Regions from separate parts of the Ornithinimicrobium flavum genome, predicted to be linked through region 2. Evidence: predicted binding sites of a transcription regulator. Region 2 holds the regulator's gene; the other holds the start of a gene.
The links. The regulator Rex, encoded in region 2, represses fermentation and respiration genes when NADH is low (regulators of the CRP and FNR family bind a similar motif). The targets are predictions, from matches to a motif close to CTTGTGAANNNNTTCACAAG.

Region 1 (14,536 bases), 1.4 Mb from region 2:
GCCCGGGCGGGCGGGCGGGCTGACCTAGGCGGTCGGGGCGCAGAGCCGCCCCGGGAAGGAAGGGAACGACATGGATGTCGAGCTGGTGGAGGTCCGCGACTTCCTCGCGCAGCACCCTCCCTTCGACGCGCTGCCGCCCGAGGTGCTCGACGACCTGCCGCGACGGTTCACCATGACCTACGCCCGGCGGGGCACCGAGATCCTCCCGCAGGGCCAGCGGGGCGACCGGTTGTGGCTCGTCCGCTCGGGGGCGGTCGACATCACCGACGACGGTCAGCTGGTGGACCGGGTGGGCGCGGGCGGGGCCTTCGGCATGTCCGCGGTCGTCGAGCACGGACCGACGAGGTATGCCGTCCACGCCCGGGAGGACACGCTGCTGCTGACCCTGCCGCAGGCCGACTTCGACGAGCTCGCGGGCAGGCACCCCGCGGTGGCCGTCCACTTCGCCGCGACCCACCACGGGCGGATCCGCACGGCCCTGGGGCAGCTGCAGTCCTCCAGCCGGGGGTCGGCGGTGCTGCGGACGTCGGTGCGCGACCTCATCCGGGCCGAGCCGGTGGGCACCGGGCCGGGGACGAGCATCGCCGAGGCGGCCCGGGTGATGACCGAGGCCTCGGTGTCGTCCCTGCTCGTCATGGAGGGGGAACGGCTGCTGGGGATCGTCACCGACCGCGACCTGCGGCGCCGCGTGCTGGCAGCCGGGGTGTCGCCGGAGCGGCCGGTGAGCGAGGTGATGACCGCCGGCCCGGTCACCGTGGGGGAGGGGGCCCTCGCCCTCGAGGTGCTGCTGGAGATGACGGCCCGCAACATCCACCACCTGCCCGTCCTGGGGCACGACGGGAGCGTCGTGGGGCTGGTCACCACCACCGACCTGGTCCGGCTGGAGCGGTCCAACCCGGTCTACCTCGTGTCGGACATCGCCTCCCAGGAGCACCTGGACGGGGTGGTCGAGCAGGCGCGCCGGATCCCCTCGGTCGTCCAGCAGCTGGTGGCCGAGGACGCGACGGCGGAGGACATCGGCCGGGTCACCACGAAGCTGGTCGAGGCCGTGACGACCAGGCTCCTGGAGCTGGCCGCCGCCGAGCTGGAGGCCGGGGGCCACGGCGGTCCACCGGGCGGCTACGCCTGGGCGGCGCTGGGGTCGGTGGCCCGCGAGGAGGTCGGGCTCGGCGGCGACCAGGACCACGCCCTGGTGCTGGCCGACGACGCCGACCCGGACGACCCGTGGTGGGCCGGGCTGGCCGAGCGGGTCACCGCAGGCCTGGAGGCGTGCGGCTGGCGCCGCTGCGACGGGGACGTCATGGCCACCAACCCGCAGTGGCGGATGACGGCGGGGCAGTGGCGGGCGCAGTTCGCCCGATGGAGCCACGAGCCCAGGCCGGAGGCGGTCCTGTGGGCGGCCATCTTCTACGACATGCGGGCCGTCCACGGTGACGCCTCGCTGGTGGAGCGGCTGCGGGCCGAGGTGGTCCCGGCGGGGGGCCGGTCGGACCTGCTCATGGCCTACCTCACCGGCCAGGCCTCGCGCATGCGCCCGCCGATCGGCTTCTTCCGGCACTTCGTGCTCGAGGACGCGGGGGAGCACCGGGACACGCTGGACCTCAAGCGCGGCGTCGCGGCGATCGTGCAGCTCGCCCGGGTCCACACCCTGCGCGCCGGCTCGACCGCCCTCGGCACCGGGGAGCGGCTGCAGGTGGCGGCGACCCGAGGGCAGCTGTCCGCGGAGGGGGCCGCCGACCTGCGGGACGCCTTCGAGCTGCTGTCCTACCTGCGGCTGCGCCACCAGGCCGAGCAGGTCCGGCTCGGCCGGCAGCCCGACAACCACCTGGACCCGGGGCGGCTCAGCGGGCTGGACCGCCGTCACCTGCGCGACGCGTTCCAGATCGTGCGGACGGCTCAGCAGGGGCTGACCTCGCGGCTGCCGCAGGTCGGCTGAGGACCTCGTGGGGATCTTCGGGCGCCGTGGTCCGTCGAGGCGGTCGTCGCGGCCGCCGGCCGGGGTCCTCGCCGACCTGGCCGCAGCACCCACCGTGCCTGCAGACACCCCCCTGGCCGAGGTGGAGCTGCTGGCGATGGACCTCGAGGCGACCGGTCTGGACCCGCGCCGCCACGAGATGCTCGCCATCGGGATGGTGCCCGTCCGCGGCCGCCAGATCCTGCTCGCCGGCGCGCGGCACCTGCCGGTCCGCCCCCGCGGTGACGTCGGCCAGTCCGCCACGCTCCACGGCCTCACCGACGACGATCTCGCCACCGCCGCACCCGTGGAGGAGGTGCTCCCGCAGGTCCTCGCCGCGTTCCTGCCGGAGGCGCCGAGCACGTCCACCGGCACCGCCATACCCCCGGTCCACCCGCACCGTCGGGTGCTGCTCGCCCACTTCGCCCAGGTGGAGACCACCTTCCTGGCGGCGGCGTCCCGCGAGGTCCTCGGCGGCACCGTCGGTCTGCAGGTCGTGGACACGATGGAGGTCGAGCGGCGGCTCGTCCTGCGGACCCCGGTGCAGGAGCTGCGGGAGGGGCGGGTCCGGCTCGACGCGTGCCGCCGCCGGCGCGGCCTGCCCCGCTACCGCGCGCACTCGGCACTGACCGACGCCCTGGCCTGCGCCGAGCTCTTCCTGGCCCAGTGCGCCGAGCTGGAGGAGCTCTGGGGGCGCCCCCCGACGCTGGGCGACCTCGCGGAGCGCCGCCTGCGCTGACCGGGCACGGCATTTGGGCCACGCCGCCGGTCGGTAATTCCTGCCAGGAGGGGCTTGGCAGGGGCACTCCGGAGGCGCGACTAGACTCGGCCGAGTTCGTGAAAGTCGTCACAAGCGAGGCTGGCAGACGTGAGTGAGCAGGTCGAGACGGCAGACGTCATCGTCGTCGGGGCGGGCCCCGGCGGGTCGGCGACGGCCGCCTACCTGGCGCAGCACGGGCTGGACGTGCTGCTGCTGGAGAAGGGGTCCTTCCCGCGCGACAAGATCTGCGGGGACGGGCTGACGCCCCGTGCGGTCCGGGAGCTCATCAGCCTCGGGGTGCCGCACCGCGAGGAGGACGGCTGGCACCGGACCAAGGGTCTGCGGATCCTCGGCGGTGGTGTCCGGATGGAGCTGGACTGGCCCGGCAACGCGAGCTTCCCCGGGTACGGCCTGGTCCGCAGGCGGACCGACCTGGACGAGGTCCTGGCCCGTCACGCGCAGTCGCGGGGTGCACGCCTGCACGAGCGCACCAACGTCTCCGAGCCGATCCTCGACCGCCGGGGTGATGTCTGCGGCGTCACCGCCAAGGTCATGGACGAGCGGGGCCGCGCCACGGGGGAGACCCGCGAGTTCCGCGCGCCGGTCGTCGTGGCCGCGGACGGCGTCTCGAGCCGGCTCTCGCTCGCCATGGACCGCCCCAAGCGGGACGACCGCCCGATGGGGGTGGCGGTCCGCACCTACTTCACGACCCCTCGGCACGACGACGACTACCTCGAGTCCTGGCTGGAGCTGTGGGCCAGGGGCGAGGACGGCGGGCAGGACGTGCTCATGCCCGGCTACGGCTGGATCTTCCCCCTGGGGGACGGCACCGCCAACGTGGGGCTGGGCATCCTCGACACCGCGAAGGAGTTCGGCACCTTCGACTCCCGCGACGTCATGCGGCGCTGGGTCGCGACCATGCCGCCGGAGTGGGGCTTCTCCGAGGAGACCCAGCTGGGTCCGATCCGCGGTGCCGCGCTGCCGATGTGCTTCAACCGGCAGCCCCTCTACGACCGCGGCCTGCTCCTGGTCGGCGACTCGGGCGGGATGGTCAACCCCTTCAACGGGGAGGGCATCGCCGAGGCGATGGAGGCCGGCCGGCACGCGGCCGAGGTCATCGCCTCCGCGCTGGCCCGCGCCACCCCGGGCGAGCGCGAGGCGGTGCTCCAGTCCTACCCGGCGGTGATGAAGGACGCCCTGGGCGGCTACTACATGCTCGGCAAGCAGTTCGCCACCCTCATCGGCAAGCCCGAGATCATGCGTCTGGCCGTCCGCTACGGCCTGCCCCGCAAGGCCCTCATGCGCCTGCTGCTCAAGATCATGGCCAACCTCCCGCAGGAGCGGGGCGGCCGCCTCGACGACCACGTCATCAACGCGCTGAGCCGGATGACCCCTGCCGCATGATCGGCACGCGTGCGCTTAGGATTGCACTGCGTCCGACCCTGACCAAGGCGTGCCCGACGCCGAGCGAGTCCCGAAAGGAGTCCAGGCTCTGATGGACTACCACCCGTATCTTCCGGTCGTCTTCTTCCTCTTCTTCGGTCTCCTCTTCGCCTTCGGGTCCGTCTTCGGCGGTGGCCTGCTGGGCCGGGTGAGCTACAACCGGGCCAAGGCCGAGGCCTACGAGTGCGGCATCCAGCCGACGCCCCAGGCTCACGAGGGCGGCCGGGTCCCGGTCAAGTACTACCTGACCGCCATGCTGTTCATCGTCTTCGACGTCGAGGTCCTCTTCCTCTACCCCTTCGCGGTGGCCTTCGACCAGGTCGGGCTCTTCTCGGTGCTGGCGATGCTCCTGTTCCTCGTGGTGGTCTCGGTCCCGTTCGTCTACGAGTGGAGCCGGGGTGGGCTCGAGTGGGACTGATCCCGGGTATGACGTCAGGCGGTGCGCACGCGCACCGCTCCTTCACGCAGATGGGTGTTGAGAATGGGTCTTGAGGACAAGATTCCTGGCGGGATCATGCTGGGCACCGTCGAGGGGCTGGTCGGTCAGCTGCGCCAGTACTCCGTGTGGCCGGCGACCTTCGGCCTGGCCTGCTGCGCCATCGAGATGATGGCCGTCGGCACGCCCGACTACGACATCGCCCGCTTCGGCATGGAGCGCTTCGCCGCGACCCCGCGCCAGGCCGACCTGATGATCGTCGCCGGCCGGGTCTCCCAGAAGATGGCCCCCGTCGTGCGCCAGGTCTACGACCAGATGCCGAACCCGAAGTGGGTCGTCTCCATGGGCGTGTGCGCCAGCTCCGGCGGCATGTTCAACAACTACGCGATCGTCCAGGGCGTGGACCACATCGTCCCCGTCGACATCTACCTCCCGGGGTGTCCGCCGCGACCGGAGATGCTGCTCAACGCCCTTCTGGAGCTGCACAAGCAGATCCGCGAGTTCAAGTTCGGCGTGGACCGGGTCGCCGCGGCGCGCGCCGCCGAGGAGGCGGCGATGCGGGCTGTGCCGACGCGCGAGATGAAGGGGCTGCTGGCGTGACGACCACTCCCACCGGACCGGAGACGCCGGACAAGAACGCCCCGGCCCAGGAGACCACGCACGACCCGGCCAACCACCCCCCGCAGACCCCCGAGCAGGTCGTCGACACGGCCCAGGCGTGGGTGCAGGGCGGCGCGGGAGCGGTGCGACGCGCCGTGCCCGGCGAGCCGGTGCGGATGGCGCACCGGCAGGGCATGTTCGGCGGATCGGTCAGCGGTGACACCTCTGGCTACGGCGGGCTCGAGGCGCCCGTGCTCTTCCCGGGCCAGGCCGAGCGCCCCTACGGCTCCTACTTCGACGATGTCGTCGACGCCCTGGAGGCCGCGGCCCCCGAGGCCTTCGCGGCCGGCGTCGAGATGGTCGTCGTCGACCGCGGCGAGCTCACCATCCACGTCCACCGCGACCAGCTGCTCGAGCTGGTCCGCCCGCTGCGGGACGACGCGCGGCTGCGGTTCGAGATCTGCACCGGCGTCTCGGGCGTCCACTGGCCCGAGCAGACCGGCGCCGAGCTGCACGCCGTCTACCACTTCCTGTCGATCACCCACGGCATGCGTCGCGTCCGGTTCGAGGTCACCGCCCCCGAGTCCGACGCCCGCGTCCCCTCGATCGTCACCGTCTACCCCGCGACCGACTGGCACGAGCGCGAGGTCTTCGACATGTTCGGGATCGACTTCGAGGGCCACCCCGGCCTGACCCGCATCCTCATGCCGGACGACTGGCCCGGTCACCCGCAGCGCAAGGACTACCCGCTCGGCGGCATCCCGGTGGAGTACAAGGGCGCCACCATCCCCGCCCCCGACCAGCGGAGGAGCTACACCTGATGGCCACCACGCACGACGAGACCCAGGGCCCGACCACGGACTACTACGCCGAGGGCGGCCCCACCACGGACCCCGACGAGGGGCCGGTCCTCACCGCGGGCGGCGGCGACTGGGACGACGTCGCGGCCGAGGCCGCGGCGATCGGTGCCGAGCGCATCGTGGTCAACATGGGCCCGCAGCACCCCTCGACGCACGGCGTGCTCCGGCTGGTCCTCGAGCTGGACGGCGAGACGGTCCGGGAGGCCCGCGCCGGCATCGGCTTCCTGCACACCGGCATCGAGAAGAACATGGAGTACCGCACCTGGGTGCAGGGCACCACGTTCTGCACCCGGATGGACTACCTCACGCCGATCTTCAACGAGACGGCCTACTGCCTGAGCGTTGAGAAGCTCCTGGGCATCACCGACCAGATCCCGCAGCGCGTCAACGACATCCGCGTCCTGATGATGGAGCTCAACCGCATCGGCTCGCACCTGATCGCCCTCGCCACCGGTGGCATGGAGCTCGGCGCGACCACGATCATGACGATCGGCTTCCGCGAGCGCGAGCGGACCCTGCGCTTCATCGAGGCCGTCTCGGGCCTGCGGATGAACAACGCCTTTGTCCGCCCGGGAGGCGTGGCCCAGGACGTGCTCCCTGAGCACCTGGACCTGCTGGAGGCCGAGCTGCCCGGGCTGCGCGACGGGGTGCACGAGCTGGAGCTCCTGCTGCTGGAGAACCCCATCTACAAGGGCCGCACCGTCGACGTCGGCTACCTGTCGCTGGCGCACTGCATGGCCCTGGGCATCACCGGCCCGATCCTGCGCTCCACCGGCCTCCCGCACGACCTGCGCAAGGCCGAGCCGTATTGCGGGTACGAGACGTACGACTTCGACGTCATCACCCGCCGCGACCACGACGCCTACGCGCGCACGGTCATCCGGCTGGAGGAGATCTGGCAGTCGATCCGCATCGTCGAGCAGGCCATCGCCCGGCTGCGCGCCAGCCAGGGCGAGCCGGTCATGGTGGCCGACCGCAAGATCGCCTGGCCCGCCCAGCTGTCCGTCGGGGCCGACGGCCAGGGCAACAGCCTGGACCACATCCGCGAGATCATGGGCGAGTCCATGGAGTCCCTCATCCACCACTTCAAGCTGGTGACCGAGGGGTTCCGGGTCCCGCCGGGTCAGGCCTACGCCACGGTGGAGTCCCCGAAGGGCGAGCTGGGCTGCCACCTGGTGTCCGACGGCGGCACCCGCCCCTACCGTGCGCACTTCCGTGACCCCAGCTTCAACAACCTGCAGGCGGCCTCGGCGCTGGCCGAGGGCGGCCTCGTCGCCGACGTCATCGTCGCCGTCGCCTCGATCGACCCCGTGATGGGAGGCGTGGACCGGTGAGCACCGACCACACCCGGAGCACCCAGGAGCAGCAGCGGGGCGTCGCCCGCTCCGACCACATGTTCGCGGAGTCGCCGCTGCACCCGCAGGCACCGTTGCACGCCTCGGACGAGCCCTACGACGACCAGGTGCTGGAGCAGCTGCGGACGGACGCGGCCGCCATCATCGCCCGCTACCCGCAGAAGCGTTCGGCCCTGCTGCCGATGCTGCACCTCATCCAGTCCGTGGACGGGTACGTCACCGGCCGCGGCGTGCAGTTCTGCGCCGAGGAGCTGGACCTCACCACGGCCGAGGTCAGCGGGGTGGCCACCTTCTACACCCAGTACAAGCGCCACCCGAACGGCGAGTACACCGTCGGCGTCTGCACCAACACCCTCTGCGCGATCATGGGCGGCGACCAGATCTTCGACGAGGTCAGCGAGCACCTCGGCATCGGTCACGACGAGACCACCGAGGACGGCCGGATCACCCTCGAGCGGGTCGAGTGCAACGCCGCCTGCGACTTCGCCCCGGTGGTGATGGTCAACTGGGAGTTCTTCGACCACCAGACCCCGGAGTCCACCAAGGAGGTCGTCGACCGGCTGCGCAGCGGCGAGTCGGTGACCCCGACCCGCGGGCCCTCCCGGGTCTGCACGTTCAAGCAGGTCTCCCGCGTCCTGGCCGGCTTCCCCGACGGCCTCGCGGACGAGGGCGTCGGCGCCGGGGAGGCCTCGCTGCGGGGCACGGTCCTGGCCAAGGAGAAGGGCTGGACCGCCCCCCGGGGTGGCGACGCGGGAGCCGCCGAGGCCAGCGAGGCCGCTCAGCAGGAGGGGCTCGCCGCCGGTCGCCACCTGTCGGTGAACGAGGCGGCCAACGAGCCGGACGAGAAGCCGACCGCCGAGGGCCCCGTGCCCGCGACCGGGGTGCAGGACAGCCCCCCGGACGCCGGGGACGCCACGGACACGCAGACGAGCGAGGAGGGCAAGGACACATGAGCACCCAGCTGACCCCCATCCTGTCGGCGTTCTGGGACGCCGAGCGCTCCTGGTCCATGGAGACCTACGAGCAGCACGAGGGCTACCAGGCGCTGCGCAAGGCGCTGCAGGACGACCCCGCCGACCTGGTCGCGGCCACCAAGGACTCCGGCCTGCGCGGCCGCGGCGGCGCGGGCTTCCCGACCGGGATGAAGTGGGGCTTCCTGCCCCCGCCCGACGGTGGGCCCCGCTACCTCGTCGTCAACGCCGACGAGTCCGAGCCCGGCACCTGCAAGGACATCCCGCTGCTCATGGCGGCCCCGCAGTTCCTCATCGAGGGGATGATCATCACCTCCTACGCCATCGGCTGCTCCCACGCGTTCATCTACCTGCGCGGCGAGGTCGTCCACGTCTACCGCCGGCTCATGCGCGCGGTCGAGGAGGCCTACGAGAAGGGCTACCTCGGCAAGGACATCCTCGGCACCGGCTTCGACCTGGACATCACCGTGCACGCGGGGGCCGGGGCCTACATCTGCGGCGAGGAGACGGCCCTGCTCGACTCCCTCGAGGGGCGGCGCGGCCAGCCCCGGCTCAAGCCCCCGTTCCCCGCGGTGGCCGGGCTCTACGCCCGTCCCACGGTGGTCAACAACGTCGAGTCCATCGCCTCGGTGCCGCCCATCGTGCTGCACGGCGCCGACTGGTTCGCCGACATGGGCACCGAGAAGTCCACGGGCTTCGGTCTGTTCAGCCTCTCCGGTCACGTGGAGCGCCCGGGGCAGTACGAGGCGCCGCTGGGCATCACGCTGCGCGAGCTGCTCGAGATGGCCGGGGGCGTCCGCGGGGGCAGGAAGCTCAAGTTCTGGACCCCCGGCGGGTCCTCGACGCCGATCTTCACCGACGCCCACCTCGACGTCCCGCTCGACTTCGAGTCGGTCGCCAGCGAGGGGTCGATGCTCGGCACCCGCGCCCTGCAGATCTTCGACGAGTCGGTCTCCGTGGTGCGCGCAGTGTCCCGGTGGACCGACTTCTACGCCCACGAGTCCTGCGGCAAGTGCACGCCCTGCCGTGAGGGCACGTTCTGGCTCAAGCAGATCATGACCCGCCTGGAGAAGGGCCAGGGCCTGGAGGGCGACGTCGAGAAGCTGCTGGACATCTGCGACAACATCCTCGGCCGCGCGTTCTGCGCGCTGGGCGACGGCGCGACCAGCCCGATCACCTCCGGTATCCAGTACTTCCGCGAGGAGTTCGAGGCCGGGATGCACACCCCCTGGCACGAGCTCTTCCCGCCGGAGCGCAACACCCTCTTCTCGAAGGAGAGCCAGCCCGCATGAGCATCACCGACAAGGCGGCCGAGCAGACCGCGACGGACGTGAAGATGGTCGAGCTGACCATCGACGACGTCCCCGTCTCCGTGCCGGAGGGGACCCTGGTGATCCGGGCGGCGGAGCAGGCCGGGATCCACATCCCCCGCTTCTGCGACCACCCGCTCCTGGACCCGGTGGGGGCCTGCCGGCAGTGCCTGGTCGACGTCGCCACCCCCGACCGCGAGGGCAACGTCAAGCCGATGCCCAAGCCGCAGGCGTCGTGCACGATCGTGGCCACCCCGGGCATGGTCGTCAACACCCAGCACACCAGCCCGGTCGCCGACAAGGCGCAGCACGGCGTCATGGAGCTGCTGCTCATCAACCACCCGCTGGACTGCCCCGTCTGCGACAAGGGCGGGGAGTGCCCGCTGCAGAACCAGGCCATGTCCGACGGCCGGCCTACCTCCCGCTTCGACGACGTCAAGCGCACCTTCCCCAAGCCGGTCAACATCTCCTCCCAGGTCCTCCTGGACCGCGAGCGCTGTGTCCTGTGCGCCCGGTGCACCCGCTTCTCCGACCAGGTCGCCGGTGACCCCTTCATCGCCCTCATCGAGCGCGGTGCCCTGCAGCAGGTGGGCATCTACGAGGAGAAGCCGTTCGAGTCCTACTTCTCCGGCAACACCGTCCAGATCTGCCCCGTGGGGGCCCTGACCGGCGCCGCCTACCGGTTCCGCTCCCGCCCCTTCGACCTGGTGTCCACCGAGAGCGTCTGCGAGCACTGCGCCTCGGGCTGCGCGATCCGCACCGACCACCGTCGCGGTGTCGTCCTGCGCCGGATGGCGATCAACGACCCGGAGGTCAACGAGGAGTGGAACTGCGACAAGGGCCGCTGGGCCTTCCCCTACCCGACCCTGGGTGACCGGCTGCACGACCCGGTCGTCCGCGGCGCGGACGGGGAGTATGCCGTCGCCTCCTGGCGGGACGCCTACGCCGCCGCCGCCCGCGGCCTGGCCCAGGCCCGCGGCCGGGCCGGGGTGCTGCCCGGCGGCCGCGTCACCGTCGAGGACGCCTACGCCTACGCCAAGTTCGCCCGGCTGGCGCTCGGCACCAACGACGTCGACCACCGCGCCCGCCCGCACAGCGCCGAGGAGGCCGACTTCCTGGCCGCGGTCGTCGCCGGCAACCACGACGTCAGCTACGCCACGCTCGAGGAGGCCACCTCGGTGCTCCTCGTGGGGCTGGAGCCGGAGGAGGAGAGCCCCATCGTCTTCCTGCGGCTGCGCAAGGCGATGCGCCGCAGCAGGACCGCGGTCTACGCCGTGGCCCCCTTCGAGACCCGCGGCCTGACCAAGCTCGGTGGCACCCTCCTGGCGTCGGCGCCCGGGACCGAGGCGGAGGTGCTGCAGGCGCTGGCCGAGCACCGCGCCGGCGCTGCGGCCCGACCGGTCGACGGGGCGGTGGAGCCCATCGGCGACGCCAACCCCTACCACGCGGCCTCCGACGCCCTCGGCGACGGCTCGGTCATCCTCGTGGGCGAGCGTCTGGCCACCGTGCCCGGGGCGTTGTCCGCGGCCGCCGAGCTGGCCCGCTCCACGGGGGCGGCCCTGGCCTGGGTGCCCCGTCGGGCGGGGGAGCGCGGTGCCGTCGAGGTCGGCGCTCTGCCCAACCTGCTGCCCGGCGGACGCCCGGTGGGAGACCCCTCGGCGCGCGACGAGGTCGCCGCGCGCTGGGGCATCGACGGCGGTGCGGTCCCGGTGCAGCCGGGGCGGGACACCTCCGAGATCCTGGCCGCGGCCGCCCGCGGCGAGATCGGTGCGCTCGTGGTCGGCGGCGTCGAGATCGACGACCTGCCGGACCCGCAGCTGGCCCGCGAGGCCCTCGCCCGGGCCTTCGTGGTCTCGCTGGAGATCCGCGAGAGCGACGTGCACGAGTTCGCCGACGTGATCCTTCCGGTCGCCCCGCAGCAGGAGAAGGCCGGCGCCTACGCCACGTGGGAGGGGCGGCTGCGTCCCTTCGACCAGGCGCTCGCCTCGCAGGCGAGCCCGGACCACGTCGTCCTCGACCGCCTGGCCGAGGTCATGGGCGTGGTGCTCGGTGCCGGCTCGGTGGCCGCGCTGCGTCACGAGCTCAGCGGTCTGGACGAGTCGTCCGTGGCCCGGCCCGCGGCCCCGCGGACCCCGCCCGCCGGCCCGGCCTCGCCGGGCGAGGGCGAGGCGGTCCTGGCGACCTGGCACCACCTGCTGGACGCCGGCCGTCTGCAGGACGGCGAGCCGTTCCTGGCCGGCACCGCCCCGCAGGCGCGGGCCCGGATCTCCGCCGGCACCGCCGCGGCCCTGGGCATCGACGAGCACGGTGCGGTCACGGTCGCCACCGACCGCGGGTCGCTCACCCTGCCGGTCACCCTGACGCCCATGCACGACCGGGTCGTCTGGATCCCGACCAACTCCGCCGGCTCCGCGGTCCGGGCGACCCTGGGGGTCGACGCCGGCGCGGTGGTCCGGCTGACCGCCGCCGACCACTCCGAGTCCCGAGGTGAGGCATGAGCGTCGTGACCGCATACCCGCAGATCCTCGCGGCCGGTGCCGAGCTGGGCTCGCGCAGCGACTTCCCGGCCGCCGACTTCAGCGACACCCCCTGGTGGTTGTCGCTCATCAAGGCCGCGCTGGTCTTCGTCTACCTCATGCTCTCCGTGGTCATCGTCATCTGGTTCGAGCGCCGCGTGATCGGCCGGATGCAGCAGCGTCCCGGCCCCAACCGGTTCGGCCCCCTGGGCCTGCTCCAGACGGCCGCGGACGGCATCAAGCTGTTCTTCAAGGAGGACGTCACCCCCAAGGCCGCGGACAAGCTGATGTTCATCGCGGCGCCGCTCATGGTGGGGTCGCTGGCGTTCGTCTCCTTCGCGATCATCCCGATGGCGGGGGAGGTGCGCATGTTCGGACACACCACCCCGCTGCAGCTCACCGACACCCCCGTCGCGGTGCTGCTCGTGCTGGCGGTCGCCGGGGTCGGTGCCTACGGGTTCGTGCTCGCCGGCTGGTCCTCGGGCTCGACCTACCCCCTGCTCGGCGGCATCCGCTCCACGGCCCAGGTCATCTCCTACGAGATCGCGATGGGGCTGTCCCTGGTCGCGGTCTTCCTGTTCTCGGGGTCGATGTCCACCAGCCAGATCGTGGCCGCGCAGGCGCAGCAGACCTGGCTCGGCATCCCGATGTGGTATGTCGTGCCGCTGTTCTTCTCCTTCGTCGTCTACCTCATCACCATGGGTTTGGTCGGGGAGACAAACCGGCTGCCCTTCGACCTCGCCGAGGGTGAGGGTGAGCTCGGTGGTGGCTTCCACACCGAGTACTCCTCGATGAAGTTCGGCATGTTCTTCCTGGGCGAGTACGTCAACATGTTCACCGTCTCGGCCCTGGCGACCACGCTCTTCCTCGGCGGCTACCACGCCCCGTGGCCGCTCAACCTCATCGGGGACGGCATGCTCTCCGAGGGCTGGTGGGGTCTGCTGTGGTTCACCCTGAAGATGTGGGGCTTCATCTTCTTCTACGTCTGGCTCCGCGGCTCCCTGCCGCGGGTGCGTTACGACCAGTTCATGCACCTGGGTGGAAGCTGCTGATCCCGCTGTCGCTGGTGTGGGTGGTCGCTGTCATCCTCATCCGTGCCGCCCAGGAGGGCTTCTTCGGCGGCGGCCGCTTCGACCTCGTCCTCACCCTGCTGGGCATCGGCCTGGTGGTGCTCCTGGGGATCTTCGCCTGGGACCGCAGCGCGCAACGGCGCGCGGCCGAGCGGGAGGAGCGCGAGGCCGTCCCCGACGAGGTCGACCCCTTCGCGGAGGGCTACCCCGTGCCCCCGCTGCCGGGCCAGACGCTCGTCGAGCCCGGCGCCGGCCGCCGGCTGGAGCAGGCCAGCGCCGTCCCGGCGAGCACGACCACCACCGACGACCCGGAGGAGAGCCGTGGCTGACCAGACCGACCCGACCCCGGAGGGCAGCACCAGCCCGCAGCGGCGTCCGAGCGCGCCCCCGCCGGCGCAGCCGTCCGTCGACCCCACCGGCGGCAAGAAGGAGCCCGGGATCCTGGGCCAGTTCTTCGCCCCCGTCGCCGGCTTCGGCGTCACCTTCGCGACGATGTTCCGCAAGGTGCCCACGCAGGAGTACCCCGAGGTCAAGCGCCCCACCGCCAAGCGCTTCCACGGCCGGCACCAGCTCAACCGTCACCCCGACGGGCTGGAGAAGTGCGTGGGGTGCGAGCTGTGCGCCTGGGCCTGCCCGGCCGACGCCATCTACGTCGAGGGTGCCGACAACATCCCCGGGGCCCGCTTCTCGCCCGGTGAGCGCTACGGCCGCGTCTACCAGATCAACTACCTGCGCTGCATCTTCTGCGGCCTGTGCATCGAGGCCTGCCCGACCCGCGCCCTCACCATGACCAACGAGTACGAGATGGCCGACACCGCGCGCCAGCCCCTCATCTACGAGAAGCACCAGCTGCTGGCTCCCGTCGGTCCCGACATGCCCCCCGCCGTTCCCGATGGCGGAGGGTATGGAGGAGCGCGACTACTACCGCGGCCAGGTCACCGGTGCCACCCAGGCCCAGAAGGACTACGTCGCCGAGCGCGAGCAGGCGGAGCAGCAGGAGGTCCCGCGGTGAACCCAACCCCCGCCCCCGAGATGATCACCGGGATGGAGGTCACCCTGTTCTGGGTGATGGCCGCCATCGCCGTGGTCGGTGCGCTGGGGCTCCTCTTCGCGCGCAAGGCGGTCCACGCCGCCATGGCCATGGCCATGGTCATGGTCAGCCTGGGCGTCATCTACATCGCACAGCGTGCGGAGTTCGTCGGCATCATCCAGGTGTTCGTCTACTCCGGCGCGGTGATGATGCTCTTCCTCTTCGTGGTCA
Region 2 (14,536 bases):
CCCCGCACCCGGCCCCGGGTCTCGGCCCGGTCCTTGACGAGGAAGGCCGCGGCCAGGCCCGCGCCGATGACGAACAGGGCGATCGACAGGCAGGCGATCGTCACGTGGATGACCAGCCAGAAGCTCTCGAGGGCCGGCATGAGCTGGGAGGCCTCGGTGTACCACCACAGCTTCGCGGCCACCAGCATGAGGGTGACGGGGAGCACCACGAAGACCCCGAGCCACAGGCGGGCCCGGCGCAGGCTCCACGCCGAGTAGACCAGGAGGGCGAAGGAGGAGGTCACGAGTACGAACTCGTACATGTTGCCCAGCGGCGCCCGGGTGACCGAGATCATTCGCATGAGCGTCCCGCCGACGACCAGGAAGGTCGCGAGCCAGGTCAGCTGCAGACCGGCGACCCCCCAGCGTCGGGCGGCACCGCCGGTCGCGCCGTCGGGCGGCGGGGCCAGCGCGGAGGCGGCCGGGGACGTCGCGGCGGCCGAACGGTCGGGCAGATCGGCCGCGCCCGGCCCCGGGTCGGCACCGGCGGGGACGAGCGCCTCCTCCCGGGAGCGTGCGTCCACGCGCCGCTCGCTGCTCGCGCCGGCGATCGCCAGGTGCACCGAGAAGGCCACGAGGGCGAGCGCGAGGACCGCGATGGCGGCCCAGATGGCCACGTCGCTCGTCATCGCCATGGTCGGGTCGGTCATGCGTCCGTGCTCCTGTCGTTCCTGTCGTCCGTGCTCGCGGACGTCGTCGTCGCCTCCGTGATCCGTCGCACCAGGTCCTCGACCAGAGCCTCGAGGCCGGGGTCGGTGCCCTTGGGGAGGCCGGCGACGCTCACCCCAGTATGCCGTCGCCCGCCGGCTCCGCCCGCCCCCGGCGTGACCCGGACGTAGATCCGGCGCCGCCGCACCCCCAGCATCAGGGCCAGGCCGGCCAGGGCGAGCATCGAGATGACCAGCGCCGGCATCCGGCCGGGGTCGTGCCGCACGAGCAGCCCGCCCCAGCGGATGACCCCCTCGAACTCCACGACGCTGCCGTCGGGCAGCTCGTAGGTCTCCCCGGGGCGCAGCAGGAAGGCCACCGGGCTCCCGTCCTCGAGGGTGAGCTGGGTCATCGCGTCGGTGTCGACCGAGAAGACCGACTGCGCCCGCCCGTCGGGGAAGAGCTCGCCCTCGTAGGCCGTCAGCACCAGGGCGGGATCCTGCAGGCCGGGGAAGGTGGAGGTCATCCCCGTCTCCGGGCTCACGTCGATCGTGGGGAAGAAGCCGCCGACCAGGCCCAGGCCCGGCTCGCGCCCGGTCACCTTGACCGCACCCTCGCTGCCGTAGGTGTTGTCCTGGGGCAGGAAGGTCACCGCGTCCGAGTAGAGCAGCCCGCCGTCGGGGTCGCGCACCGTGACGACCGGGGCGTAGCCGTTGCCGAGGAGGAAGATGGAGTCGCCGTCGACGGCGAGCGGGGCGTTGACCGCGAAGTCCTGCTCGCGGGCCTGCTGGCCCGGGAGCTCCACCGTCGCCACCCCCTCGAACCGGCGCGGCTGGCCGAACTGCGCCCCCTCGGCGCGGCTCTCGAACTCCACGTCCAGGGAGTTGAGGGTGAGGGTGAAGGTGGGGACGTCCTGCTCGTCGACGAGGGGTCCGAGGTTGAGGGTGTCGAAGGTGCCGGCCCCCGAGGTCCAGCTCTCCCCCTCCTTGAGGATGATCTCGCCGCGCCAGCCCCACAGGCTCCCCGCGGCGACGGCGACGATCACGCCGAGCAGCGCCAGGTGGAAGACGAGGTTGCCCGTCTCCTTGAGGTGGCCCTTCTCCCCCGAGACGGCCAGCGGGTCCTCGGCGTCCTCGTCCCGCAGGCGGAAGCGCCGGTCCCGCAGGACGGCCCTGGCCGCGGCGACCACCTGCCGCGGATCGGCGTCGACCTCGACCCGGCGGTGCACCGGCATCCGGGTGAGACGACCCGGGGCCCGGGGGGGCTGCGAGCGCAGGGAGGTCAGGTGCTGGCGCATGCGCGGCACGATGCAGCCGACGAGGCTGACCATGAGGAGCAGGTAGATCGAGGCGAACCAGGGCGAGGAGTAGACGTCGAAGAGGTGCAGCCGGTCCAGCCACGGGGCCAGGTCCGGGTTGCGCTCGAAGAAGCTGCGCACCCGGACGGGGTCGACGCTGCGCTGGGGCCAGATGGAGCCGGGGATGGCCGCGACGGCCAGGAGCAGGAGCAGGGCCAGCGCGGTCCGCATGCTGGTGAGCTGGCGCCACGCCCAGCGCAGCCAGCCGAGGACCCCGAGCCGCGGACCACCCAGGGTGCTGCGGTCCTTGGGGTAGGCCGGCTCGATCCGCTGCTCGTCCGCGGGCCGGGTGGGGGTGGCCACTAGAGCACCGTCTCGAAGCTGCTGACCAGCCGGGTCTGCGTCCAGGCCGTCAGCTCGGTCCACACCCCGGTGAGCATGAGCAGGCCCAGCACGACGAGCAGGCCGCCACCGACCCGCTGGATCAGCAGGTGGTGCGCCCGGACCCGCCGGGAGACCCGGTGCACCCAGCCGAGCCCGGCCGCCATCAGCAGGAAGGGCAGGCCCAGCCCGAGGGAGTAGGCGGCGCCGAGCACCAGCGCCCGGGGGACCTGGTCGTTCCCCGGGAGGATCGAGGTGCCGAGGGTCTGGATCGCCACCAGGGCCGGCCCGGTGCACGCGGTGAAGCCCAGCCCGAAGGCCACCCCGAGCAGCGGCGCGCCGGCCAGGCCGGCGGCGGGGCGCCACCGCACCTGCCAGGCGGCGGACGGCTGCACGACCATGACCAGACCGAGCGCGACCACGACGACCCCGGAGACCTGCAGCAGCAGGGCCTGGTGGCGGGTGAGCGCCATACCCAGGCCGGAGATGACCACGCTCATGGCGAGGAAGACGACGCTGAAGCCCAGGACGAACAGGCCCGCCCCCAGCAGCAGCCGGCCCCGCTCCCCGGCGGGGGGCGCGCCGGGCCGGGGCGCGCCGGCGTCATCCCGCCCAGGTAGCCCAGGAAGCCCGGCACCAGCGGCAGGACGCACGGCGAGGCGAAGGAGACCAGCCCGGCGAGCGCGGCGACGGCGGCGGCCAGCAGCAACGGGCCGGACAGGACGAGCTCGTTCACCCCTGGGCCCCCGCGGCCTGACCGGGCTCGTCCGCCAGCACGTCGTCGACGAGGCCACGCAGGGTGGTGGCGTCCACCTGGCCGTTGACGCGGGCGGCGACCCGGCCCTGACCGTCGAGGACCAGGGTCGTCGGGCGCGCCGTGGCCAGGCCCTGCAGCTGGGCCAGGGTGCGGCCTCCGTCGTCGACCAGCGAGGGGTAGGGGACGCCGTGTTTCTCCTCGAAGGCCAGGGCGTTCGGCACGCTGTCACGGTGGTTGACCCCGACGAACTGCACGGGCTCCCCCGCCTGCTCGTAGGCGTCGGACACCGCCACCAGGTCGGGGGCCTCGGCGTCGCACGGCCCGCACCACGACCCCCAGACGTTGACGACCACGACGCGGCCGCGGTGGTCCAGCGAGGTCCACGGCTCGTCCTCGAGCGTCGTCCCGGAGAGCTCGATCGTGGTGCTGCGCCCGTCGGGGGGCAGCTGCTCCACCAGGCCGCTGCCGGCGACGTAGCCCTTCTGGTCGCCCTGGCGCATCTGCTCGTTGATGCTCGTGCCGTCCTCGCCGCACCCGGCCAGGGTCAGGGCCAGCACGGCGGCCAGGGCGGGCGCGCGGCGCCCGACCGAGCGGGTGGTCGTGCTCACCGGCCGATCACCTCGGTGGAGGTGCCGGTGACGTCGAGGGCGCCCGGCAGCAGGTGGGCGGCCGGCTCGGCATACAGGACGCGCACGGGGTAGGTGCCGTGGAAGCGGACGCTGGTCACGGAGGCCAGGGAGCACTCACGGCGACGCGGGTGGTGGGCCAGTCGTCGGCCCTGCACCGAGCGCCGCATCATCCAGATGGGCAGCTGGTGGCTCACCATGACCCCCTCGTGCCCCTCCGCGTGCTCGCGCGCCTCGTCCAGCGCGAGCCGCATCCGGGCCGCGACGTGGGTGTAGGCCTCGCCCCAGGACGGGCGCAGCGGGTTGAGGACCACCGGGAGGGTGGACCACCGCAGCAGCGCGCGCCGGTCGACCCGGATCCCCTCGAAGTGGTTGGTGCTCTCCGTCAGCTTCTCGTCGGTGGCGACGTCCAGGCCGTGGGCCCGGGCGATCGGCTCCGCGGTCTCCTGCGCCCGCTCCAGCGGGGAGGAGACCACGTAGGTGATGTCACGGTCGGCGAGGTGGTCCGCGGCGGCCCGGGCCATCTCCCGGCCCAGGTCCGACAGGTGGTAGCCGGGCAGCCGGCCGTAGAGGATCGCCTCGGGGTTGTGGACCTCACCGTGGCGGACGACGTGGATGATCGTGACCGGGCTGCCGTCGCGCAGCGCGCGCGGGCCGCGGGACCGATCCGGGGGCACGGGGTCCTCGACGGGCACGGCAGGGGACATGTCACCTATTCTCCCACGCCAGCCTGAGCAGGCCCTGAGGGGCGAGCCCGCTCAGGCCACCTCGGCCGCGCTCTCCTCGATCGCCCGCACGGCCACCTCGACCGCCTCGTCGTCGTGCGCGGCGGAGACGAACCACGACTCGAAGCAGCTCGGGGGAAGGTGCACGCCGCGCCGCAGCATCGCGTGGAAGAACCGGGCGAAGCGCTCGCGGTCCTGGTCCTGGGCGTCGGCGTAGTCCCGGACCGCGTGCTCGCGGAAGAAGACCGAGAACATCGACCCCGCCCACTGGATGCGGTGGGGTATGCCGTGCCGCGTGAAGGCGTCGGTCACGGCGCCGGCCAGGGCCTCGCTGACCTCGTCCAGCCGGGCGTAGACCTCGGGCGTGCACGCCTGCAGCGTGGCGAGCCCGGCGGCGGAGGCCACCGGGTTGCCGGACAGCGTGCCCGCCTGGTAGACCGGCCCCTCCGGTGCGAGCATCGCCATCACGTCGGCGCGTCCGCCGAAGGCGGCGGTCGGGAAGCCGCCGCCCATCACCTTGCCGAAGGTGAACAGGTCGGGCGCCCCGCCCTCGGGCCGCCCCTCCAGCCCGAACCAGCCGGCCTCGGAGCAGCGGAAACCGGTCATCACCTCGTCGCTGATGAGCAGCGCGCCGTGCTGCGCGGTCACCCTGCGCAGCGCGTCGCTGAACCCGGGCTCCGGGGGGACCACCCCCATGTTGCCCGCCGCCGCCTCGGTGATGACGGCCGCGATCTCGGCGCCCCGCTCGGCGAAAGCGGCCTCCAGGGCCGGGACGTCGTTGTAGGGGAGCACGATCGTCTCGGCCGCCGAGCTGCGGGGCACCCCCGAGCTGTCCGGCAGGGCGAAGGTCGCCACCCCCGAGCCGGCCTGCGCGAGCAGGGCGTCCACGTGCCCGTGGTAGCACCCCGCGAACTTGACGACGACCGACCGGCCGGTGAAGCCGCGGGCCAGGCGCAGCGCGCTCATCGTGGCCTCGGTGCCCGAGCTGACCAGCCGCACCTGCTCGACCGGCTCCACCCGGCGCACGATCTCCTCGGCCAGGGCCACCTCGCGGGCGGTCGGCGTGCCGAAGGAGAACCCCTGGGCCGCCGCGTCGGTGACCGCGGCCAGGACCCGCGGGGAGGCGTGGCCGAGGATCATCGGGCCCCACGAGCACACCAGGTCGACGTAGCGCCGCCCGTCCGCGTCCCACATCCAGGGCCCCTGCGCGCGCTCCATGAAGCGGGGGGTGCCGCCGACGGACCGGAAGGCGCGGACCGGGGAGTTCACCCCACCGGGGATGACCCGGCGTGCCCGCTCGATCAGCTGCTCGGAGGCCGGTGCGCCCGCCGGGTACGGCGGGCTGGTCTGGCTGGTCTGGCCGGGGTCGGGGGTCATGAGCGCCAGCCTACGTAATCCCACCGGCCGCCCCGCATGGTTGCCCCACACCCCACCGACCGCCTCGCATGGTTGCCCCACACCCCACCGACCGCCCCGCGTGGTTGCTCCATACCCCACGGGCCGCGTCCAATGGTTGTTGGGGGGTCGACCGGACGCCCAGGGTGGTGGCCGGATCCATCGCGTGCTTGCTCGACGGGCCCCCCTCAGGCACCTCAGCCACCTTGACCGGGCGAGCGGCCAGGACGTCGACCTGGTCCGGTCGCGTCAGCCGGTCAGACCCGCCGACTCATGTCAACCAATAGACGCGGCCGGTGGGGTCAACGGCAACCACGCGACGCGGCCGGTGCGGTCGAGGGCAACCACGCGACGCGGCCGGTGCGGTCGAGGGCAACCACGCGAGGCGGCCGGTGGGGTATGGAGCAACCACGCGAGGCGGCTGGTGGGGTGGGGGGGTCAGCGCGCTCCGCTGTGGAGCAGGCGGGCGGCGTGCACTGCGTAGTAGGTGAGGACCAGCTGGGCACCGGCCCGGCGGATCGAGGTGAGGGTCTCCAGGACCATCCGGTCGCGGTCCACCCACCCCTGGGCGGCGGCGGCCTCGATCATGGCGTACTCGCCGCTGACCTGGTACGCCGCGACCGGCATGTCGGCGACCTCGGCCACGTCGGAGAGCACGTCGAGGTAGGGCAGGGCCGGCTTGACCATCACCAGGTCCGCGCCCTCGGCCAGGTCGAGGCGCAGCTCGCGCAGGCTCTCGGTGCGGTTGGCGGGGTCCTGCTGGTAGGTGCGGCGGTCCCCCTGCAGGCTGGACCCCACCGCCTCCCGGAACGGCCCGTAGGCCGCGGAGGCGTACTTGGCGGTGTAGGCCAGCACCGAGACGTCCTGGTGCCCGGCGTCGTCGAGCGCCTCGCGCACGACCCGGACCTGACCGTCCATCATCCCGCTCGGGCCGACGACGTGGGCGCCCGCCGCGGCCTGCGCGACCGCCATCTCGGCGTAGACCGCGAGGGTGGCGTCGTTGTCGACGCTGCCGTCGTCGGCGAGCACGCCGCAGTGGCCGTGGTCGGTGAACTCGTCCAGGCACAGGTCGCTCATGAGCACCGTGCCGTCACCGAGGTCGTCGCGCAGGGCGCGCAGGGCGCGGTTGAGGATGCCGTCGGCCCGCAGCCCACAGCTGCCGGTGGCGTCCTTGTCACCCTCCCGCGGCACCCCGAAGACCATGATCCCGCCGACACCGGCGTCGACCGCCTCCCGGGCCGCGACGAGCAGGCTCTGCTCGGTGTGCTGCACCACCCCGGGCATCGAGGCGATGGGCGTCGGCTCCCCGATCCCGTCCCGGACGAAGACGGGCAGCACCAGCTCGGCCGGGTCCAGCCGGGTCTGCGCGACGAGCCGGCGCATCGCCGGGGTGGACCGCAGCCGGCGGGGCCGCTCGCGCGGACCGACCGGGGGGTATGCCGTGCCGCTCACCGGCGCGCGCGGGTGCGGCGGCCGGTCGTCCTGCGCTGGCTGGGGCGCAGGAGCGGCTCGCCGGACTGCTGCGCCTGGGCCGCCAGCTCCCGCCCGTGCGCCGCCAGGGCGTCGACGAGCGCGGTGGCGCTGGCCTCGGGCGCGACGACGTCGACCCGTAGCCCGTGCTCCTCCGCGGTCCGGGCGGTGGCCGGGCCGATGCACGCCACGACGGTGGTCGGGTGCGGCTTGCCGGCGATGCCGACCAGGTTGCGGACCGTGGAGGAGGAGGTGAAGCAGACCGCGTCGAAGGCCCCGCCCTTGATGGCCTCGCGCACCGGGGCGGGCGGAGGGCTGGCCCGGACGGTGCGGTAGGCGGTGACGTCGTCGACGGCCCAGCCCATCTCCTGCAGCCCCGCCACCAGGGTGTCGGTGGCGATGTCGGCCCGCGGGAGGAAGACCCGGTCGATGGGGTCCAGGACGTCGTCGTAGGGCGGCCAGACCTCCAGCAGCCCGCGGGCGGACTCCTCGCCGTCCGGGACCAGGTCGGGCTCCAGCCCCCATTCGCGCAGGGCCTCGGCGGTGACCCCGCCGACGGCGGCCAGCTTGAGGCCGGCGAAGGCACGGGCGTCCAGGCCCAGCGCCTCGAACTTCTCCCGGACCGCGCGGACCGCGTTGACCGAGGTGAAGCCCACCCACTCGTAGCGCCCCGTGACCAGGCCCTTGATGGCGCGGTCCATCTGCTGCGGGGTCCGCGGCGGCTCCACGCTGATCGTCGGCACCACCGAGGAGGTCGCGCCGTAAGCGGCGATGCGCTGCGTCATCGTCCCGGACTGCTCCTTGGTGCGGGGCACGAGGACCGACCAGCCGAAGAGCGGCTTGGTCTCCCACCAGGAGAGCTCGTGGCGCATCTCGACCTGGGGCCCGACGACGGCGATCGAGGCGTCGGGGCACTCTGCCGCCCCGCTCTCGATCGCCGCGACCGCCTCGTCGAGCGTCAGCACGCTGGTGCGCTGGTGGACCGTCGTGCCGTGCTCGGTGAGCGCCACCGGGGTCTCCCCCGCGCGTCCGGCGGCCAGCAGCGATCGCAGGGCCCCCAGGAGGGGGTCCCCGCAGCCGAGCACGACCACGGTGATGTCCGCCCCCGCCGACAGCGACCAGTCGATGCGGGGGTCGCCGGCGTCGACGACGTGCAGCTCACCCCCGACACCCTTGCCGGACCCGGACAGCGGCATCCCCGCGTAGGCCGGGACCGACCACGCGGTGGTGACACCCGGGACGATCTCGAAGGGCACCCCCGCCTCGCGACAGGCGGCGGCCTCCACGGTGAGCCCGGCGAAGGCGGTCGGGTCCCCTTCGATGAGGCGGACCACGAGGTGGCTGGGATCGGCGAAGCGCGAGGCCGTCCGGACCAGGAGCCGCTTGCGGGCCGCCTCGGTCAGCGGGGTCGCGGCCTCGGCGTCGCTCACGGTGAGCAGGACCTCGGCGTCCTCGCGCACCCATCCGGCGAGCTGGTCCTCACGGCGGGGGTCGTCGAGGATGACGACGTCCGCGGCGGCGAGGTAGTCCCGGGCCCGGACCGTGAGCAGCCCGGGGTCGCCGGGTCCGGCGCCGACGAAGGCCACCCGGGCCGCGGCGGCCTCGGACAGGACGGGTGAGAGGTGCGCGACGTCTGTGCTCACAGTTCTGGCTCCGGTTCGAAGGCCCCCGCGGCAGCGGCACTGCTGTCGGCAACGGTGACGAGGGGGGCGGGACGGGTCAACACGTGCTCGGCCACGTCGTGGCCGAGCGCGACCGGGTCAGCGAGGCTGCCGGTCGCCCTGTGGCGCTGAGGACGATCCAGCGCCACGAAGACTTCGAGGGACAGCCCGGTGCTGTCCAGGGGGGTCGCCAGGGCGGCGACCGGGGCGGTGCACCCGGCTTCCAGACGGGCCAGGACGGCCCGCTCGGCCGTCACGGCGGCCCGGGTGGGGGCGTGGTCGAGGGCGTCCGCGAGATCGCGGACCAGCTCGCGACGGTCGGTGCGGCACTCGAGCGCCAGCGCGCCCTGGCCAGGGGCCGGGAGCATCCGGTCGAGCGGCAGGGTGTCCGTGACCTCGTCGAGGCGTCCGAGCCGGGACAGCCCGGCGCGCGCCAGGACCACGGCGTCGAGCTCGCCCTTGCGGACGTATCCGATCCGGGTGTCGACGTTGCCGCGGATGTCCCGGACCTCCAGGTCGGGGCGAGCCTGAGCCAGCTGCGCCGCCCGCCGGGGGGAGCCGGTGCCGAGCCGCGCGCCCGGGGGCAGCTCGGCCAGGGTGAGCCCGTCGCGGGCCACGAGCACGTCCCGCGGGTCCTCCCGCTCCGGCACGGCCGCGATGGTCAGCCCCGGCTCGGGTGCGGTGGGGATGTCCTTGAGCGAGTGGACGGCCAGGTCGATCCGCCCCTCGTGGAGGGCGTCGCGCAGGGCCGAGGCGAAGACCCCGGTGCCCCCGATCTCGGTCAGGCTGCGCCGCGAGAGGTCCCCCTCGGTCCGGACCAGCACCAGCTCGACCTCGTGGCCGGCTGCCCGCAGGTGGTCGGCGACCCAGCCGGACTGGCTGGTGGCGAGGGCGCTGGCACGGGTGCCCAGCCGCAGGACCGGGGCGGTCACGACGACACCTCTCCCGCACCCGGCGCCTCGGGCGGGACGGAGGTCGGGTCCAGGGCCCGGGGCATCGTCAGCGCCGGCGTCGGGGCGAGCGCGACCTCGTGCGGGTCCAGGTCGAAGAGCTCGCGCAGGGCGTGGGCGTAGTCCCCCGGCCCCTCGCTCCGGTGCAGCTGCTTGACCCGCACGGTCGGGGTGTGCAGGAGCTTGTCGACCACCCGCTGGACGGTGCGGCGCAGCTCCGCGCGCTCCTCCACGGGCAGGTGCGGCAACCGCTGGTCCAACCGGGCCATCTCGGCGTCGACGACCCGAGCGGCGCTGTCGCGCAGGGCGGCCAGCGTGGGGCCCAGGCGGGCGGCCCGGCGGTCGACGAGATAGCCGGTCACCTCCTGGTCCACGAGCTGCTGCACCGCCCGGAGCGCGGCGTCCGTGGCGGCCCCGTGGTCCTCACCGGCACCCTCGCGCTGCAGCTCGGACAGACCCCACAGGCGCACGCCGGACAGGCGGGAGACGTCGGGGTCGACGTCGCGCGGGAGGGCCAGGTCCAGGAGCACCTGGGGGGCGCCGGAGCGACCGGCCCGGGCCCGGGCGGCGGCGAGGTCGTCCGCCTCGACGACGTGCCCGACGGCTCCGGTCGCGGTGAGGACGAGGTCGGCCGACCCGATGAGGGTCCACAGCTCCTCCCACCGCGCGGCCCGCACGCCGTGCACCTCCGCCAGCCGCGCCGACCGCGCGTCGGTGCGGTTGACCACCGTCACGTCGCGGCTTCCGGCGCGCAGCAGGCGGGAGACGGCCAGGCCGGACATGGCCCCCGCCCCGACGACCACGGCGCGGACGGCGGACAGGTCGCCCAGGACGTCGCGGGCGCGGTCGAGGGCGAGTCCGGCCAGCGACCGCGACACCTCGTCGATGGCGGTCTCGGCGTGGGCCCGCTTGCCGACCCGCAGGGCCTGCTGGAGGAGGGGGTTGAGCACGGGGCCGACGTGGTCGCTGCGCTGGGCGTCGGCGAGGGCGTCGCGCAGCTGACCCAGGATCTGGCTCTCGCCGACCGCCATCGAGTCGAGGCCGCTGGCCACCGAGAAGAGGTGGGCCACCGCACGCTCGTCGTGGTGGACGTAGAGGTGGGGGGTCAGCTCCTCCCGCGACAGCCCGCTGGCCGCGCACAGGGCGTCCCCGACCTCCGCGAGCGCACCGTGGAAGGTGCCGGCCTCGGCGACCACCTCCAGCCGGTTGCAGGTGGAGAGGACCAGCGCCTCCTCCACGTGCTGACCGGCGTGGACGCGGGCGGTGAGGGACGCGGCGCCGTCCGGGTCGACGGCGACCTGCTCCAGCACGTCGATGGGGGCCGACCGGTGAGACAGACCGACGATGAGGACGCTCACGAGACCCCCTCCCCGGTGGCCCGGGAGAGGGAGCGCTGATGCTGGTGGAAGGCGAGGATCTGCAGCTCGGTGCCCAGGTCGACGCGGCGCACGTCAACGTCCTGGGGCACCTGGAGCACCCCGGGGGCGAAGCTGAGGATGGAGCTGACGCCGAGACGGACCAGCTCGTCCGCGACCGGCTGGGCCGCCGCGGCCGGCGTGGTGATGACCCCGACGGAGACCGGGGTGCGCCGCGGGTCGATGTCCTCCAGCCGCTGGACGACCAGGCCGTCCACGCTGGTCCCGACCACGGTCGGGTCGGTGTCGGCGAGAGCCACCACGCGGAACCCGCGGGAGGCGAGGCCGCCGTAGGACGCGAGGGCCCGACCCAGGTTGCCCATCCCGACGATGACGACCGGCCAGTCCTGGGAGAGCCCGAGCTCGGCGGAGATCTGCTCGGCGAGGCGGGTGGTGTCGTAACCGACGCCGCGCACGCCGTAGGAGCCCAGGTGGGAGAGGTCCTTGCGCAGCTGGGCCGAGCGCACCCCCGTCAGCGCAGCCAGCTCCTCGCTGGAGACCGATCGCCGGCCGTGGGAGGCGAGGGTCGTGAGGGCCCGTAGGTACTCGGGAAGTCGTCCGACGGTGGCCTCCGGCACTCCGCGTCGGGCAGACTCGGCCATCACGACGGCACCGGCTCCTCTCATCGGGAACGCCGACCGGTGGGGCTTATACCAGACCCCCGCGCCCGGTCGGCGCGGACCCCATCACTCTATGGGTGTCCCAGGAAGAAACCAAAACGCCGGGTGCCGGGCCGGAGGTCACCCCTCATCGCCGGCGCAGGGCGCGGCGCACGGTCGCCTCGTCGGTGCGGTGGCAGGCCAGCTCGCGCCCGTCCACCAGCAGGACCGGGACGAGCGTGGTCCACCGGTCGTGCTCCGAACGCTCCAGCCGGCCGGCCGCGAGCTCCTCGTCCAGGTCGCGCGTGGTCACCGGCACCCGCCCCGCGGCGCGGGACACCACCCGCACCATGACGTCGCACAGGTGGCAGCCCGCCCGCGTGACGACGACCACCTCCGGGACCCGCCTGCGCCACCGCATACCTCACCTTCCCCCTCGGACCGGGTATGACGATGGCGCCCACCCGGTGAGGGGGACGCCATGCCTGGACCGGTCAGCCGGTCACTTCTTGTTGCGACGCTGGTGACGCGTCTTGCGCAGCAGCTTGCGGTGCTTCTTCTTCGCCATCCGCTTGCGGCGCTTCTTGATCACAGAGCCCATGGGCCGTCCTTCTCGATCGGGGGTGTCTCGTGCTGTCCGCAGCACCGCGTGGGCCGCGGACGCCGCGAGGTTCGGGTCAGCCTAACGCGGCGCGGGGACGCTCCCCAAACGCGGCGGGCGCCGGGTCCACCGGGTGCGCCGTCCCGCGGCGCCCTCAGGCGGTGCCGTGGTAGGACTCCTGGAGGTAGGCGTGAACGGCCTTCTCCGGGACACGGAAGGACCTTCCCACGCGCACGGCGGGGAGCTCGCCAGAGTGCACCAGCCGGTACACCGTCATCTTGGACACGCGCATGACGGCAGCCACCTCGGCCACGGTCATGAACGTCATCTCGGCGAGCTGACGCTCTTCAGCCATAGGACGCTTCCCGTCTCTCGTTGTCTCCCGCGGGCGCGAACTCGGCTTCCCCTCCGGCACGCGACCCACGATCAAGCGGTTGATGTGGGGTTAACACTAGGGGCAGATGGTGCCGTTGCGAAAGCCGTGACCAGAAAAAGTCCAGCCCGACACGCCGCCTGGTGCGAAATCAGCCCGGAGTTCCTGCTGTGACTCGGGTGACGCACGGTGGGACGCTGTGACCCACCCGGCGGTCAGTCGAAGTACGGGTCCAGGCCCCACCCGGGGAAGACCGCCCGGCGGGTGGCCATGATCGCGGAGTCGACGGGGTCCTCCGGGTGGTAGCCGTCCTCCCACCGCCCGAACCTGATGTCGCGCCCGCCCCGGTCCCCCATGGAGGTCGGACCCTCCCGGTCGTAGACGTCCTGCACGTGCTGCAGCCACGCCTCCGGCACCGATGTCGTGAGGTCGACCGGTCGACCGGTCACGACCCCGATCAGGTGCGCCCAGGCCCGGGGCACGACGTCGACCAGCTCGTAGCCCCCGCCGCCGAGGGCGACCCACCTGCCCCCGGCGTGGTCCTCCGCCAGCTCGGCGACCCAGCCGTCGGCGACCGCCATCGCGTCCATCGACAGCGACAGGTGCGCGAGCGGGTCGGCGAAGTGACAGTCGCAGCCGTGCTGGCTGACGATCATCTGGGGGCGGAAGGCCCGCATCATCGTGGGCACCACGGCCTGGAAGGCACGCAGCCAGCCCTCGTCGCCGGTGCCCGGGGGCAGGGCGACGTTGACGGCGGTGTCCTGGGCCCTGGGCCCGCCGGTGTCCCCGGGGAAACCGGTGCCGGGGAAGAGGGCCCGGCCGGTCTCGTGGACGGACACGGTGAGCACCCGGGGGTCGTTCCAGAAGCACCGCTCGACGCCGTCACCGTGGTGGACGTCGAGGTCGAGGTAGGCGACCCGCTCGGCACCGAGGTCCAGCAGACGCTGGATGCCGACGGCGATGTCGTTGTAGACGCAGAACCCCGAGGACGCCTCGGGCATGGCGTGGTGCAGACCTCCGGCGATGTTCACCGCCCGGGCGGCCTCCCCCGACCAGACGGCCTCGCACGCCAGCAGCGTCCCGCCGACGGCCAGCGCGGACGCCTCGTGCATCCCGGCGAAGGCGGGGGTGTCGTCGGTGCCGACACCGTGCCGCCCCCGCGCGCCGGAGGGGTCGAACGAGACCCGGCGCACCTCCGCGACGTGCTCGGCGGTGTGCACGCTGAGCAGCTCCTCGTCCGTGGCCTGGCGGACGGGGCGGACCCGGACGTCGTCGTGGTCGAGCAGGCCCAGCTCCCGCGCGAGCCGGACGGTGAGGTCGAGCCGGGACGGGTGCATCGGATGACCCGGGCCGAAGTCGTAGGCCGTGTAGCGGTCGTCCCACATCACCCAGGGCACGCTCATACCTCCACGCTAGTCCACGACGGGGCGTCGTGGAGGTGCGGGTCAGAGGGAGGTGGGCACCCCGGCGGCGTCGGCCAGGGGGTAGACCATCATCATCTCCTCGGCCTCGGCGTCCTCGGCGTCCACGCCCTGCAGGCGCATCGGACGACGGGAGTCGGTGGGCCGGAACCCGAAGGAGGAGGCGAAGGCCACGGCG

Region 1: E3Z34_RS13690 (geranylgeranyl reductase family protein) is a predicted target of Rex. The motif match lies at 2,789-2,808, and genes of this name have one in related genera.

Annotation. Positions count from the first base shown of each region.
Region 1 is NZ_CP038213.1:2,900,015-2,914,550, reverse strand. Features, by position in the region: gene E3Z34_RS13705 (demethylmenaquinone methyltransferase) at 1-28, shown strand, start outside; gene E3Z34_RS13700 (putative nucleotidyltransferase substrate binding domain-containing protein) at 71-1,936, shown strand; gene E3Z34_RS13695 (exonuclease domain-containing protein) at 2,031-2,693, shown strand; gene E3Z34_RS13690 (geranylgeranyl reductase family protein) at 2,823-4,118, shown strand; gene E3Z34_RS13685 (NADH-quinone oxidoreductase subunit A) at 4,210-4,575, shown strand; gene E3Z34_RS13680 (NADH-quinone oxidoreductase subunit B) at 4,639-5,193, shown strand; gene E3Z34_RS13675 (NADH-quinone oxidoreductase subunit C) at 5,190-6,014, shown strand; gene E3Z34_RS13670 (NADH-quinone oxidoreductase subunit D) at 6,014-7,387, shown strand; gene nuoE (NADH-quinone oxidoreductase subunit NuoE) at 7,447-8,361, shown strand; gene nuoF (NADH-quinone oxidoreductase subunit NuoF) at 8,358-9,671, shown strand; gene E3Z34_RS13655 (NADH-quinone oxidoreductase subunit G) at 9,668-12,187, shown strand; partial or broken gene nuoH (NADH-quinone oxidoreductase subunit NuoH) at 12,184-13,604, shown strand; partial or broken gene nuoI (NADH-quinone oxidoreductase subunit NuoI) at 13,714-14,287, shown strand; gene E3Z34_RS13640 (NADH-quinone oxidoreductase subunit J) at 14,308-14,536, shown strand, end outside.
Region 2 is NZ_CP038213.1:595,137-609,672, reverse strand. Features, by position in the region: gene ccsB (c-type cytochrome biogenesis protein CcsB) at 1-689, opposite strand, end outside; gene resB (cytochrome c biogenesis protein ResB) at 686-2,347, opposite strand; gene E3Z34_RS02825 (cytochrome c biogenesis CcdA family protein) at 2,347-2,865, opposite strand; gene E3Z34_RS19640 (cytochrome c biogenesis protein CcdA) at 2,862-3,101, opposite strand; gene E3Z34_RS02820 (TlpA family protein disulfide reductase) at 3,098-3,730, opposite strand; gene E3Z34_RS02815 (histidine phosphatase family protein) at 3,727-4,455, opposite strand; gene hemL (glutamate-1-semialdehyde 2,1-aminomutase) at 4,507-5,850, opposite strand; gene hemB (porphobilinogen synthase) at 6,307-7,251, opposite strand; gene E3Z34_RS02800 (bifunctional uroporphyrinogen-III C-methyltransferase/uroporphyrinogen-III synthase) at 7,317-8,981, opposite strand; gene hemC (hydroxymethylbilane synthase) at 8,978-9,931, opposite strand; gene E3Z34_RS02790 (glutamyl-tRNA reductase) at 9,928-11,307, opposite strand; gene E3Z34_RS02785 (redox-sensing transcriptional repressor Rex) at 11,304-11,966, opposite strand; gene E3Z34_RS02780 (glutaredoxin family protein) at 12,112-12,384, opposite strand; gene E3Z34_RS02775 (30S ribosomal protein bS22) at 12,466-12,564, opposite strand; gene E3Z34_RS02770 (helix-turn-helix domain-containing protein) at 12,719-12,919, opposite strand; gene E3Z34_RS02765 (acetoin utilization protein AcuC) at 13,153-14,340, opposite strand; gene E3Z34_RS02760 (GNAT family N-acetyltransferase) at 14,383-14,536, opposite strand, start outside.